DNA from 2 places in the Pradoshia sp. D12 genome. Region 2 is predicted to be linked to the other one. Evidence: riboswitches for the same ligand, from Rfam matches in the RefSeq annotation. Region 2 holds a riboswitch; the other holds the start of a gene.
What was found. Region 2 has a riboswitch for S-adenosylmethionine ahead of F7984_RS16515 (methionine ABC transporter ATP-binding protein). Riboswitches for the same ligand answer to the same signal wherever they lie in the genome.
Positions count from the first base shown of each region.

Region 1 (8,130 bases), 460 kb from region 2:
AGTTAAAGGGCTTCTGTATAAAATCATCAGCACCAAGTTGCATAGACATCACCATGTCAGTAGGGTGGTCTCTCGATGATAAAAATAAAATGGGTACATTGGAGTGCGTCCGTATCAGCCGGCACCAATGGAAACCGTCAAATTTAGGCAACTGAATATCAATAAGGACTAAGTCAGGCTGAATATCCGTAAATTCATTAAGTACCTCTCCGAAATCTTGAACGCCATATACTTCATAAGACCATTGGGTTAACCTCTCTTTAATTTCTTTAAAAAGGCTGGTGTCATCTTCAATTAATAAAATTTTAAACATAACCATCACCCGTTCTTTATTTATTAGGATTACGAATAGTGGTAAAGTAGCTCGAACTATTTTAGGGTATTAGTTGTTTTGTCATGTAAAGCTCAAAATGTATAGTATATATAAATATAGTGTACTATAAAAACGACTCGCAAATATAAAAAGGAGAACAAGCACCAATGCTTGTTCTCCTTTTTATAAGTTAACCGAAGATAATAACGAGGATTCCTACGATAAAACAGTAAATAGAAAAATAACCTAATTTCCCTTTTTTCATAATATCCATAAACCAACGCAGTGAAAAATAGGAGGCGATGAGGGAAGCTATAAATGCCAATGCATACGGAATCAGCAGTCTTCCTAAATCAGGATCGTTCACCATATCGGATACTGAAAATACCATGCCGCCAAGACTGATTGGGATATATAGAAAAAACGAGAATTTCAACGCAGTTTCACGGTTCATTCCCATAGCCATAGAGGATACGATCGTTGCACCGGAACGGCTGATTCCAGGTATTAAAGCAACAGCCTGTGATAATCCCACAATAATGGCATCCTTAAATGTTAGTTCTCCCTCAGCTTTCCTGCCCTCTAAATTACGGATAAGCCATAAAGCAATACCTGTGATAATCAGCGCAAAGCCAATGACACGTACACCCTTAAAAATAGATGCGATTTGATCCTCAAAGAAAAGACCGATAAATGCAGCTGGAATTGTAGCAACAATTAAGTAAAGAATAAAATAAAAATCCTTTTTCGTGGCGGTAGATTTATCAGAACCTGTTAAATAGGAAAATCCATTTTTAATCAACTTCATTAAATCTGCTCGATAAATAAAGATAACGGCCAGTAGGGACGCAAAGTTTACAAACAACTCAAAGCTTAATCCCGGAATGTTAAGTCCGAAAAAATGCTGAAAGATGACCAAGTGGCCACTTGAAGATACAGGGATAGGTTCAGTAAGACCTTGCAGTAATCCTAAAAAAACAAATTGTATTATTTCAATAAAGCTAATTGAATCCATTTTAACACTCCTATTTTATAGCTTTTACTTTTATTTATTATACTAAAATAATAATATCATTTGGAGAGAACGGTTCGAAACTGGAAAATTCAGAAAGTAAGGGAACTGGATTAATACTAAAGCTTATTTTGCGCGTAATAAAGGTTTTTATGAAAATATTGGAGTGTTTGCATGGAGGGTTGCATGTAACCAGGAAATAGAAGTTTATATCAGAGTAAAGGCAGGATTCATATATATCAGGCCTTTTAGTAACTGCATATATGGATAGTCATTACATCAGCAAGAAGGAGGTTATCAAAATAGAAATACTAAAGGGCACAGTGCTTAAGCACTGTGCCCTAACTTATCCTTATAAAACTTTATCAAGAAAATCCTTAGTTCGTTCATTTTGCGGATTGGAGAAGATTTCTTCAGGTGTTCCTCTTTCCACAACATAACCGCCATCCATAAAGATGACCTGATCAGCTACTTCACGGGCAAAGCCCATTTCATGAGTCACAATTACCATGGTCATACCCTCTTGTGCAAGCTGTTTAATAACATTCAGAACCTCACCGACCATTTCGGGATCAAGTGCACTCGTAGGCTCATCAAACAACATAATGTCAGGGTTCATGGCAAGAGCTCGTGCAATCGCCACACGTTGTTTTTGTCCGCCGGACAGTTGAGCTGGCATGGCATTGGCCTTATCTTCAAGACCCACACGAGCCAATAGCTTTAAGCCGATTTTTTTTGCTTCTTCTTTTGTAGCTTTATTCAGCTCAACAGGAGCCAAAGTAATATTATCTAGTACTGTCATATGCGGGAAGAGATTGAAATGCTGGAATACCATTCCGATATTTTCCCTAACTTTATTAATGTCTGTGTTTTTATCAGTTAAATGTTTATCATCAACTGTTACGTCACCTTCATTTACTTCTTCAAGTAAATTGAGGCAGCGCAGAAGTGTACTTTTACCGGATCCAGAAGGGCCGATTAAGCAGACAACTTCGCCTTCTTTAACCTCAAGACTGATATCCTTTAGTACTTCCAGCTTCCCGTATGATTTTTTTAATCCTTTTACTTTAAGCTTTCCCATTTTGGATCTTCCTTTCCATACGGTTTGATACCTTAGTTAAAATCATAATAATGATAAAGTATATAAACCCTACAATCAGCCACATTTGGAAGGACTCAAGGTTTCTGGCAATAATGATTTTTCCGCTTTGAGTCAATTCATTAATACCAATGATGGATAGGATAGAGGTATCTTTTAATGTAATGATAAATTGGTTAATGATAGATGGAATCATCAGACGGATTGCCTGTGGAAGGATAACCTTTGCCATTGCCTTTTTATATGGAAGACCAAGGCTTCGGGCAGCTTCCATTTGTCCCTTATCAACGGATTCGATACCACCGCGTACAATTTCAGCCATATATGCACCAGCATTTAAGCTTAATGTTATGATACCGGCAGCAACTGCAGATATACGGAAGTCAAGTGCTGCTGGAATACCGAAATAGATAAAGAAAGCTTGAACAATCAGTGGAGTTCCTCTAAAGATATCTACGTAAATGACGCCGATTGCCCTTAAGATTTTGAGATGGGACACACGCATCAGACCAAATATAATACCTAGGATACATGCTATAACAAGAGATACGACAGTCAATATCAGGGTCATTTGAAGACCTTTTAACAGACTTGGCATACTTGATTCTAATAAGCCGAAGAAACCGTTATTAGTATCGGTGCTTTTTTCTGCCTTCAAGTACTTATCCATAATATCCTGATATTCACCGGATTCTTTTAGATTGGCTAGACCTGTATTGAACTGCTCAATCAATTCCGCATTTTGCCCTTTAGCGACAGCAAATCCATAGGAGCCGCCTTTTTCTTTTTCAGTAACGATTTCTAATCCGTTGCCTTGCGTAATCCCATATGCCAGAACTGGGTAATCATCAAAAACAGCTGCAGAGTTACCTGTTTTAACATCGTCATACATATTGGCGGAATCATCAAAGGTTACCGTTTTAAAGCCATATTTATCTTTTATGCTTTCTGCAAAGCTGGCACCTTCTGTACCTGTTTTAATGGCTACCTTTTTTCCTTTTAAATCTTCATAGGATTTAATCTCTTCATTTCCCTCGGCAACCGCCATTACGACACCAGATTCAAAATAGGGATCGGAGAAATCAAATTTCAGTTGTCTTTCATCTGTTATACTCATTCCGGCAATAACGCCGTCTACTTGATTGGACTCTAGTGCTTGTACGGCTGCATTAAATCCAAGCGGCTTAATTTCTACTTCAAACCCTTGATTTTCAGCTATAGCATTGAGTAAATCGATATCTATACCTACAAATTCGCCATTCGTTTCCTGGAATTCAAATGGGGCAAATGTAATATCTGTTGCAATCTCATATTTTTTTCCTTCTGCTTTCGTGTTTAAAGCCGGGAATATAAATGAAGCAATCATGACAATAGCCATTGCTATTAGGAATGTGAATTTTGAAAATTTCTTCATTGTGAACCTCCTTCATATAAGTAACGTTTAAAAACCCTCTATATCCAATTGGGGCGGGTTAAAAGGGATGTTTTAATCTTATAACAGAATGTATGTATCTCTATGAGTATATATAAAGATACGGTTTTTTGGCAATCAATACTTACCAAATAATATTAGATTACTATAAGATTTCCATTTATTTGTTGTGAAGAAAAAGATGTAATAAAGGGTGGAGAAATAAAAAAAGAGCAGTATTATACTTATTTAATCTAATAAAATATATAGAGATTTGTAAATGGAAAGTACTTCCTAAATGTTATGTGAAAATAATCTAACTCACATATTAATACTGATTATGTATGGAAAACAGCTGAGAATGCTTTAACCATGTAAGTGTATCTTAAGCAAATTTTAGTTCTGAAGAATGAATTCTAAAGTATATTTCCATTTGCGCTCTAATTCTTTTGGAACTACATCCAGTATGGGTATTGATCTATAGAATTTAACTCCAAAGCCCTCCTCTTAATAATGTAAACACTACCTATTATGAGTATTTATGACTAATTTTATTTACCCTATTCAACACGATTCTAACTATATATTTAACAATAATTTAAATATGGGTAATAAAATTAGTCCAGTTGTTAAAAAATAGATCAATCCTCGAGTGAGGATGATCTATTTTCTTCAGTATATATTATTGTAAATTCTTAATTGTAATACCGTTAACAGGTAAAAAGTTTTCCCCGGTATCCAGGTACGTTACAGATACCTCATCGTTTTCCTGCAGATATATGATCAAAGGATCCTTTTCAGAGGACATATTGTAGCTTTGTCCATTATCCAGAAGGAACGAAACGACGGTATATTCACCTGATTTTTCTTTATAGACTCTGATAACTTTCCCATCGATTTTCTTCTCAACACTTGTGGAGGTGCCGTTAACCGTTCCGCCGCCTTTTTGAAGTGCTGTTTTGTATAGCTTTAAGGCTTCATTTGGCGTTGACCCATATGCTGTTATTTCAGGATTGGCAGCAGATACAATGAAATAATTTTGTAGGAATCCATTTGAATCCAGGACTCCTGTTAACCAACTGGCTTCACCGTAAAAATTATAGATGATGGGCATTTCTCCTTCCCATTTCTTTTCTATAAACTTCTTCTCGATAATTTGCAGGGCACCCTGTGAATCCATGTAGGATTCCTCCATATTACCTGTATAATAGACAGCTTTACCTGTCCTGGAATTTGTGAGCGCATAGCCGAGCATAGAATCGACGCCTTCTTTAGGACTCGTGAAATCAGTGAAATAATACATATCTCCATTTTCATCAAAGATCGGACTTACATTCGCTTCGGTACCCTCATCAGAAGGCAGTTTAACATCTGATTTTCCAAATAGGCTGTTCCAATAGCCATGAATATAATTTCCGAAGTAGCTGTTTTGTGTACTGACGACTTCTGGTGCAACGGCACCATCAATAAATTCGGGCGCTTCAGAAAGGGAATAAGAGTTGGACTTCCCAGTTTTGGCATCCATCACCACAACACCTTTTACCTTAAAGCCATTTCTGGCAGAGACAAAATCACCATAAGAGCGAATATAAAATGGCGTGCCATTATCATCTACTTCAAGCTGTGAATCCCCATAGAATATGTAGGATGGATACTGTAGACGAATACGGCGCTCTGTTTCTTTATTGAAGAATGCAGAAGGAGTGTAGATCATTTCTGCATCAACAAATTTTGGGTTGGCTGATGAATCTGTAGCACTCAATATAAAGTAACCAGGAGTTTCTTTCCCTTTCAGCCATTTGAAGAATCCTGAAAATTCGACTGGAGCAATATAAACATACTCACCATCTACTTTTTGGATTTGTAAATTCCCTAATTCGTAGTAGCTCGTATTTGGTACCTGGCCAAATGCTTTTTTCATTTTATTGCGCGCGTATTGAGGAGGCACGCTGGCCGGCTTTTTATTTTCATCAAATGTTTGAATTTCTTCTTTGATGTCCATTTTAGCTATAGTATACTTTTCATCGGCATTGAACAGAAATGCCGTTAAAAAATAGAGACCGACAAGCAAACTACCTGCAAATAAAATACCCTTAATGGTTCTCTCCATACCCGTAGCAAGCATTGAACCCAGCAAGGTTAGTATGATGACAAAAATCCAAAGAGAAGAGATAGTTTGATCCAACAGGGTGAAGTAATAAAATAAAAATGCTCCAATCGTGATTAATGCAGCTAAGCTGACAAAAACAAGCAGTTTTGTTTTCCCCTTCATATGGATACGTAATTTTTCATTATTTTTGAATGGCACAAGAATAAGTGCCGATATAATCCCAATGATAATGGAATAGATGAAGATATTTCCCACAAAGTACCCCTCCTTATTTTTTCTATAATTTACCTTAATATCCTATACGAATAACTGACCAAAATGATTCATGAATTGGAAATATTCATGAATTTTAGTTGCTGTAACTTGATTTAGGATATTCTTTATTATAAATCAAAAATATTTTAAATATTATAAATTATTATTGACATTGCTAAACAAGATAGGATATAGTTGGAAACATCAAATTTAATTGAATAGCAAGCGATTCTTATCGAGAGAAGTGGAGGGATTTGGCCCTATGATACTTCGGCAGCGGATTTTTACTATGGTAAAAATACTGTGCTAATTCCAACAAACATCTGTTTGAGAGATAAGAGGAAGCTTTAAGCGAACATATTTCTACTTGTCTTTTTATGTATATGTTCATACAAAGCCTCTTCTGTCTAATGACAGAAGGGGCTTTTTGCATTTCGAATTTTTTAGGCCTGGAGGAGAGAACATGATTGAGTTTCGAAACATAAAAAAGTCATATCAAGCAAATGGTCAAAGCGTAGATGCTCTGAGAGGCGTTCATTTAACGGTTGAAAAAGGGGATATTTTTGGAGTGGTAGGATACAGCGGGGCCGGGAAAAGTACACTTTTGCGTTTAGTTAATATGCTTGAACGGCCTACTGAGGGGGAGGTCCTTGTGAATGGTAAATCGTTTGCCAGTCTCAAAGCAAAGGAATTAAGGGCAGAGAAAAAGAAAATCGGGATGATCTTTCAACATTTCAATTTACTTCAATCTAAGACGGTATTTGATAATGTAGCGATTCCATTGATACTATCCGGCGTTCGTAAAGAAACGATTCAAAATAGAGTTCGAGAATTACTGGAGTTCGTGGGGTTATCAGCTAAGGGTCGAAGTTACCCGGATGAATTGTCAGGGGGACAGAAGCAGAGGGTTGGAATTGCGAGAGCTCTGGCCACGAATCCATCTATCCTGCTATGTGACGAAGCTACATCGGCATTGGATCCGCAGACGACCAGGGATGTTTTAGAGCTATTGAAAAAAATAAACCGAGAATACAATATAACAATTTTGCTTATTACACATGAAATGTCGGTGATTAAAGAGATATGCAATAAGGTCGCTGTCATGGAAAATGGGAGGGTTGTTGAGCAGGGTCCTGTTCTTGATATTTTTTCCAAGCCAACCACTGAGGTTGCCAAGCGGTTTGTTAGAACAGTCATTCACGACGAGATTCCGCAGAGCTTTTTGAAATCCTTAAAGGAGAATAAACCAGCAGTTTGGAAACTTAATTTTTTGGGATCTTCGTCTGGCAAGCATCTACTTTCAACAGTGGCGAAAAGTTTTGATGTCCATTTAAGTGTTCTTTCTGCCAATATTTCTGAAATACAGGAAACCCCTTTTGGGAATTTAATCGTTGAGGTCATCGGTGAAACAGAAGAAATAAAGAAGGCGATCCAATACATAGAGAGTGAGGATGTGCTCTTGCAGGAGGTTAAGCTATCATGAATGAACAGTTTTTAGGAATGGAAATTACACTTGAACAGTTACTGATTGGATTCAGTGACACACTCTATATGGTTTTCTTCTCCTTACTATTCGCGGCCGTGATTGGATTGCCTTTAGGGATTTTACTCGTCATAACGAGAAAGGGTCACATTCTGGAGAATAAGTGGGTGTTTAATATATTGAACCCAATCATTAATATTTTACGCTCGGTTCCCTTCATTATTTTATTGGTGGCTTTGATTCCATTTACACGATTGGTTGTTGGATCGGCGATTGGAACGAATGCCGCCATTGTACCGCTTGTATTTTATGCAGGTCCTTATATTGCCAGATTGGTTGAAAATTCATTATTGGAAGTTGATAAGGGAATTATTGAAGCAGCTCAGTCAATGGGCGCGACTGAATGGCAGATCATTTTTCGGTTTTTAATACCAGAGGGACTTAGCT
Region 1 is NZ_CP044545.1:3,867,245-3,875,374, reverse strand. It holds gene F7984_RS18590 (response regulator transcription factor) at 1-313, opposite strand, end outside; gene F7984_RS18585 (undecaprenyl-diphosphate phosphatase) at 504-1,328, opposite strand; gene F7984_RS18580 (amino acid ABC transporter ATP-binding protein) at 1,678-2,406, opposite strand; gene F7984_RS18575 (amino acid ABC transporter substrate-binding protein/permease) at 2,393-3,838, opposite strand; gene F7984_RS18570 (YrzE family protein) at 4,518-6,200, opposite strand; SAM riboswitch class I at 6,430-6,541, shown strand; gene F7984_RS18565 (methionine ABC transporter ATP-binding protein) at 6,664-7,683, shown strand; gene F7984_RS18560 (methionine ABC transporter permease) at 7,701-8,130, shown strand, end outside.
Region 1: another riboswitch for S-adenosylmethionine. It lies ahead of F7984_RS18565 (methionine ABC transporter ATP-binding protein); the one in region 2 lies ahead of F7984_RS16515 (methionine ABC transporter ATP-binding protein).

Region 2 (8,130 bases):
TTTATACTAGAATCCATAATCCAACTTCAAGTGTATTCGAAGAACGTATAGCAGAATTAGAAGGTGGCATTGGAGCTTTAGCGGTATCAAGTGGTGCTGCAGCTATAACACTCTCAATCCTAAATATTGCGGGAGCAGGTGATGAAATTATCTCTGCGTCCACTCTATACGGCGGAACCTACAATTTATTTGCCAATACTCTCCCTAAGTATGGTATTAACGTAAGGTTCGTGGATCCAAGTGACACTGAAAATTTTAGAGAAGCGATTACATCAAAGACCAAAGCTATTTTTGGAGAAACGATTGGAAATCCAAGCCTGCAGGTTCTTGATATTGAACGGGTGGCGGAAATTGCTCATGAAGCTGGAATTCCGTTAATCATTGATAATACATTTGCAACTCCTTATTTATCCCGTCCGATTGAGTTTGGAGCGGATATCGTCGTACACTCAGCTACGAAATGGCTGCTTGGAAATGGAACCACATTAGGCGGGGTCATAGTCGATGGAGGGAAGTTTGACTGGAATTCATCTAAATTTCCGGGCTTTACTGAACCCGATCCAAGCTATCATGATCTGATTTACAGTGAAGCAATTGGTGCAGCAGCATTTATTGTGAAGGCCAGAGTTCAGCTGTTGAGAGATTTAGGTCCTTCCTTAAGCCCGTACAATGCCTTTCAATTTATTCTCGGATTGGAAACTCTGCATGTGAGGATGAAGGAGCATGTAGCCAATACGAGATTAATAGTTGACTATTTAAAACAGCATCCGGCTGTATCGTGGGTCTTGTATCCAGGAGATTCAGATCACCCTGATTACGAAAAAACGAAGAAATATTTACCCAAAGGTGCTGGAGCAGTCGTTGTTTTTGGAATAAAGGGTGGACGTGAGGCAGGTAAAAAACTGATTGATTCCGTTGAACTGTGGTCCCATGTGGCCAATGTGGGAGATGCAAAGAGCCTAATTATCCATCCGGCAAGCACGACTCATCAGCAACTAAGTGAAGAGGGATTAAAAGCATCAGGTGTACAGGAGGATTTAATCAGACTGTCTGTTGGAATTGAACATGCAGAAGATCTAATTGAAGAATTGGAGCTTGCGATTGAAAAAGCAACAGGTATAGCTTCCACTGAGGTGGTTGTGAAATAAATATTGAACATGCTATGCAGACTTTGGTGTTGACAGTTCTTTCTTCAACATGATAGGATAGCAGACAGTTAGATTTAATTGAATAGTTTAAGTACTCTTATCAAGAGAGGCCGAGGGAAGTGCCCTTTGACGCCCGGCAACCGGCAATCATTTATGATTGAAAAGGTGCCAATTCACACAGGATAATAAATCCTGGGAGATGAGAGAAAGGAACATGTTATAAATAAATCATGCCTTTCTGCCTCCGCAGAAAGGCATTTTTGTTTAACTGAAGTTATTCTTTAATTATAGGTTGATAGAAAGAGCAGGTGAACTTTTCATGATTACATTACGTGATGTATCGAAGACCTTCTCAGGAACATTTAAACGTTCATCAGCTGTCAAAGCAGTGGATCAAGTCTCATTATCTATTGAAAAAGGCGAGATCTTTGGAATTATTGGGTACAGCGGTGCGGGAAAAAGTACCCTCATTAGAATGCTGAACGGTTTAGAGAAGCCAACAGAAGGCAGTGTCTTGGTGGCAGGCAAAGATATGGCTGCTATAAAAGGCGCTGAATTAAGAAAAGCCAGAATGGAAATAAGTATGATTTTTCAACACTTTAATCTCCTCTGGTCAAGGACAGTCAGCGAAAATATAGAGTTTCCTTTAGAAATTGCGGGCGTACCAAGCAAGGTACGTAAAGAAAGAGTGAAGGAACTTGTAAGTCTGGTAGGATTAGATGGCCGTGAAAATGCTTATCCATCTCAGTTGAGCGGCGGTCAGAAGCAGCGGGTCGGTATAGCGCGCGCATTAGCGAACAATCCACAGGTTCTTCTTTGTGACGAGGCGACATCAGCACTTGATCCTCAGACTACAGACGATATTTTGGATTTGCTCGTTGATATAAATAAAAGACTTGGCTTGACAATCGTATTAATTACACATGAAATGCATGTTATTCGTAAAATCTGTCATCGCGTTGCTGTGATGGAGATGGGGAAAGTGGTCGAGAGCGGAAAAGTACTTGATGTATTTAAAAAACCAAATGCTCCGATTACTAAACGATTTGTACAGCAAGTGACTGAGCCAGAAGAAACGAAAGAGACGATTGAGCATTTGCTTGCTGAATATCCGACGGGGAAAGTTGTACAATTATCCTTTATTGGCGAATCAGCTGAAACCCCTGTTTTATCAGAGGTTATCCGCTCTTACAAAATCAATGTAAACATATTACAGGGTAAAATTTCGCAGACTCAGCACGGGTCCTATGGAACGTTATTTATTCATGTAGACGGTGATGCTGCTGAAGTGGCGAAAGCGATTGACTATCTCCACAATCAGGAAATTGGTGTGGAGGTGATTTCAGAATGATGGAAACATTATTACCAAATGTAGTTTGGGAACGAATTTATGAAAAGACATGGGAAACCTTGTATATGACAGGTGTCTCATTAATCGCAACTTTTTTCCTTGGAATTATATTGGGTCTGCTATTATTCTTGACCTCAAAGGGGAATATGTGGGAAAACAAAGTGATTTACGGAATTGTAGGTGCTTTCGTTAACATATTCCGTTCCATTCCATTCATTATTCTAATCGTGTTGTTAATTCCTTTCACAAAGGCATTAGTAGGAAGTATTATCGGTGTCAATGCGGCTTTGCCAGCTTTAATTATAGGTGCTGCTCCATTCTATGCGCGAATGGTTGAGATTGGATTGCGTGAAATTGATAAAGGTGTAATCGAAGCAGCAAGATCGATGGGGGCCACTTCCTTTACAATCATATGGAAGGTGCTAATTCCTGAATCTCTGCCTGCACTTGTTTCTGGTATCACAGTTACGGCAATTGCGCTTGTAGGTTATACAGCGATGGCAGGTATGATTGGTGCGGGCGGACTTGGAAACCTTGCCTATTTGGAAGGGTTTAGCCGCGGACAGACAGATGTCACGATTGTTGCTACTATTTTAGTATTGATTATTGTGTTTATTCTCCAATTTATTGGAGATTTTATAACAAGAAAATTAGATAAGCGCTAGGGAGGAAACCAAAGTGAAAAAGTTATCGTTCATACTTGTTTTAGGATTAACCCTATTATTGGCAGCCTGCGGTGGATCAGGAGATGAATCCAATTCCGGGGACAAAGAACTAAAAACGATTAAAATTGGCGCATCAAATGTTCCACATGCAGAAATATTGGAAGAAGCAGCAACTCTTCTTGAAGAAAAAGGTATTAAACTTGAAGTTGAAGTATTTACAGACTATGTAATGCCGAATAAAGCATTGGAAGATGGCTCAATTGACGCTAACTATTTCCAACACATCCCTTATTTTGAGAGTCAAGTGAAGGATAATGGGTATGATTTCGCCAATGCAGGCGGAATCCATATTGAACCGATTGGTGTTTATTCTAAAAAATACGACAGCCTGGATGACCTACCAAAAGGCGCAAGCATCATTATGAGCAGCTCAGTAGCTGATCATGGACGTATGTTATCTATGCTGGAAACAGAAGGCTTAATAAAGCTAAAAGAAGGCATTGATAAAACTAAAGCAACTGTGGATGATATTGCGGAAAATCCGAAGAATTTAAAGTTTAAAACGGATATTGAAGCACCTATGCTTACGCAGGTTTACAATAATGATGAAGGCGATGCAGTACTGATTAATTCCAACTATGCCATTGAAGCGGATCTTGTACCAGCTGAGGATGCGATTGCATTGGAAAGTGCTGATAATAATCCATACGTAAACATTATTGCTGTTAGATCTGAGGATAAGAATAAGGAAGAAATTAAAACATTGGTTGAAGTTCTTCATTCTAAAGATATCCAGGATTTCATTAATGAAAACTACAAAGGGTCCGTTATCCCATCAAATAAATAATAGACAAAAAAGGTGCAGCTATTCATTTAGCTGCACCTTTTTTATCATATAATAGGTGTATTATAAGATGCTTTTCCAATGAATTATTTTCTTCTCTGGTATTATTTTTCAGGATAATCAAGGATTTCCTAGAAGAAATACGCAATATCACTTTTAAGATGTGCTCAGTGTGGTATATAGACTTTGAGGGTTCTTCTGCAAAGTGATACCCTTATTATAATAAATGGAAAGGAATGATTCATTATCTTTGACAATCAGTTACAGCTTAGAGTAACAGATGAAATGGAAAAAGCGATGAGGCAGGCACATGGAGTTGGCTATGAAGTTTACAGTCAGAATCTTGAAGTGCGTATGAAAGTAGAAGAGAAGCGTGAACGTAGTTATATGAAGAGTAATCAAATCTTAAATGATGTGAATAGAAGAGTACATGGGTAAATGAATCAAGTGATAAAGTGAATAATTCTAAAAGTGATAATCATAAAAACAGGTAGCGGAAGAAAAATCAATTTCTCCTTCTACCTGTTTTTATGTTTTCAATTAGTGCAAAAATGTTACTGCCGTCTTTAAAATCAGGGTGGTTGGTAAAGATCATGCTGGTTCTTTTCTTTCGTGAAAATTAACATTATAATGTCAGTAAAGCTAAGTATTATGTTAAAATATTATGTCCATTTTATGTAATTTTCTCGTTTCAAAAAGTTGAATCTAGATTTGATTTGTTATAAGATTGTAATGAGAATAAATTGAGAATAGAAATAATCTAAAACTTTAGATGACTATATATTGGAGGTATAAGAATGGCTGGTTCAGTTCTTACAATTAAAGATTTACATGTTTCAATAGAAGGTAAAGAGATTCTTAAAGGGGTAAACCTTGAAGTTAAAGGTGGAGAAATCCATGCAATTATGGGGCCAAATGGTACAGGAAAATCTACATTGTCATCTGCTATCATGGGTCACCCAAAATATGAAGTAACAAGTGGTTCCATCACAATGGACGGTGAAGATGTTCTTGAAATGGAAGTTGACGAACGTGCTCGTGCCGGTCTATTTTTAGCAATGCAATACCCAAGTGAAATTACTGGGGTTACTAATGCCGACTTCATGCGTTCTGCTATTAACAGTAAACGTGAAGAAGGAGACGAAATTTCCTTAATGAAATTCATTAAAGAAATGGATAAAAAAATGGATCTATTAGAAATGGATCAAGATATGGCTCAACGTTATTTAAATGAAGGCTTTTCCGGCGGTGAAAAGAAACGTAATGAAATTCTTCAATTATTAATGCTGCAACCAGCCATTGCGATTCTTGATGAAATCGACTCCGGTTTAGATATTGATGCGCTGAAAGTTGTTTCCAAAGGAATCAACCAAATGAGAAACGAAGATTTTGGCTGCCTAATGATTACTCACTATCAACGCTTATTGAACTACATTACTCCAGATTATGTTCACGTAATGATGCAAGGTAAAATCGTGAAATCCGGTGGAGCAGAACTAGCGCAACGCTTAGAAGCAGAAGGATATGACTGGATTAAAAAAGAATTAGGTATTGAAGACGAAACAGTAGGAATTGAAGCATAAGCAATAGGAGGATCGTTATGACAATCGAAACTACATTACTCGAAAAAGATGTTGTATCATCTTTTTCAAAAGCACATAGTGAGCCTGCCTGGCTTGAAAGCTTCCGTTTAGACGCCCTTTCTGCCTCAGCTGAGCTACCTATGCCGAGACCTGATAAAACGAAGATTGATAAATGGCAATTAGAGGATATGAAAGTGAACTCCGTTACAAGCGAGACATTTACATCTATTGATGAACTTGCTGAAGACGTGAAAAAGCTGATCAATCCTGATGAGAACAGAAGTTTGTATGTACAACGAAACAATACAGCTGCTTATTTGACAGTATCTCAGGAACTTAAAGATAAAGGTGTTATTTTTACAGATATCAGGACTGCTGCTAAAGAACATCCTGAACTTTTGCAAAAATACTTCATGACTACAAGTGTTCCTGTAAAAACGAATAAGCTTACAGCTTTACATGCAGCACTCTTTAATGGTGGAGCTTTTCTTTATATCCCACGCAACGTGGTTATTGAAGAACCCATCCAGGCTATCTTCATGATTGATAATGCTGAGACTGAATTATATAATCACGTACTTGTTGTTGCTGAAGAGAGCAGCTCCGTAACGTACGTTGAAAACTATATTTCATTGGTTGACGGCAAAGAGACTATTGGAAATATCATTTCTGAGGTTATCGTCGGCAACAATGCGGTCGTTAAATATGGTGCAGTTGATACATTATCTAAAGATATGAAAACCTATGTAAACCGTAATGCATATGTAGGAAATGATGGACGAGTGGAATGGGCATTGGGCTTAATGAACGATGGTAATACTATTTCAGAGAATATTACAAACCTACATGGTAATGGTTCATATGGTGATACTAAAACAGTAGTGGTTGGTACTGGTAAACAAACTCAAAACTTTACAACTAAAGTTGTTCATTTTGGTAAAAACTCAAATGGATATATCCTGAAGCACGGTGTTATGAAGGATGAAGCATCCTCCATTTTTAATGGTATCGGTAAGATTGAACATGGTGCCACTAAAGCTGATGCTGTACAGGAATCCAGAGTATTAATGCTTAGTCCGAAAGCACGTGGGGATGCAAACCCTATTCTGTTAATTGATGAAGATGATGTAACAGCTGGACACGCAGCTTCTGTAGGCCGTGTGGATCCAATTCAGCTTTATTATTTAATGAGCAGAGGGATCAGTAAAACAGAAGCAGAACGTTTAATTATCCATGGGTTCCTTGCCCCAGTAGTAAATCAATTACCTGTTGAAGCTGTTAAAAAGCAGTTGACTGAGGTAATTGAAAGGAAAGTTAAATAATGATTCCAACGAATATTAAAGAACTTTTCCCAATTTTAAATGAGAAAGTCAATGGTCATTCATTAGTATATCTGGACAGTGCCGCAACTTCGCAGAAGCCAGCATCCGTTATTCAGACTATTGATGAGTATTACAAGCGGTATAACTCTAATGTACACCGTGGTGTTCACACACTTGGAACGATGGCCACGGATGCTTATGAGGGAGCACGTGAAAAGGTAAGAAAGTTCATTAATGCGAAATCCATCGAAGAAGTTGTCTTTACAAGAGGGACAACGACTTCGATTAATACAATTGCTGCCAGCTACGGGAAAGCTAACCTAAAAGCTGGTGATGAAATTGTTATCAGTATGATGGAACATCATAGTAATATCATTCCATGGCAGCAAGTAGCTAAAGCAACCGGTGCGACATTGAAATATATCCCGCTTGAAGAAGACGGTACTATTTCACTTGAAACAGTCAAAGAAGTGATTACTTCAAACACGAAAATCGTTTCAGTTATGCATGTATCGAATGTGCTTGGTGTCATCAATCCGGTTAAAGAAATTGCGAAAATTGCCCATGAAAATGGAGCAGTAATGGTTGTAGATGGTGCGCAAAGCACTCCGCATTTGAAAGTGGATGTTCAGGATCTTGACTGTGATTTCTTTGCCTTTTCTGCACATAAAATGTGTGGACCAACTGGCATTGGTGTCATGTACGGGAAAAAGGAATACCTCGAGAATATGGAACCAATCGAATTTGGCGGAGAGATGATTGATTTTGTAGGATTGCAGGATTCTACATGGAAAGAGCTGCCTTGGAAATTTGAAGGCGGTACTCCAATCATTGCAGGTGCCATTGGACTTGGAGCTGCAATTGATTTCTTGAATGAGATTGGTCTTGATAATGTAGAGGCGCATGAGCATAAGCTTGCTGCTTATGCACTTGATAAATTATCAAGTATAGAGGGGCTCCAAATCTATGGACCTAAAAATCCGGAATCAAGAGCTGGTGTAGTAACTTTTAACCTTGAGGATGTTCATCCGCATGATGTCGCTACCGTTCTGGATGCAGATGGAATAGCTATTCGTGCCGGGCATCACTGTGCACAACCGCTTATGAAATGGTTAAAAGCTTCGTCTACGGCGAGAGCAAGTTTTTATGTATATAATACAGAACAAGATATCGACCGTTTAGTCGAAGGACTCGTTAAAACAAAGGAGTATTTCAGT
Region 2 is NZ_CP044545.1:3,406,079-3,414,208, reverse strand. It holds gene F7984_RS16520 (O-acetylhomoserine aminocarboxypropyltransferase/cysteine synthase family protein) at 1-1,148, shown strand, start outside; SAM riboswitch class I at 1,243-1,354, shown strand; gene F7984_RS16515 (methionine ABC transporter ATP-binding protein) at 1,468-2,499, shown strand; gene F7984_RS16510 (methionine ABC transporter permease) at 2,496-3,164, shown strand; gene F7984_RS16505 (MetQ/NlpA family ABC transporter substrate-binding protein) at 3,178-4,011, shown strand; gene F7984_RS19205 (YuzK family famiily protein) at 4,294-4,446, shown strand; gene sufC (Fe-S cluster assembly ATPase SufC) at 4,806-5,591, shown strand; gene sufD (Fe-S cluster assembly protein SufD) at 5,609-6,913, shown strand; gene F7984_RS16490 (cysteine desulfurase) at 6,913-8,130, shown strand, end outside.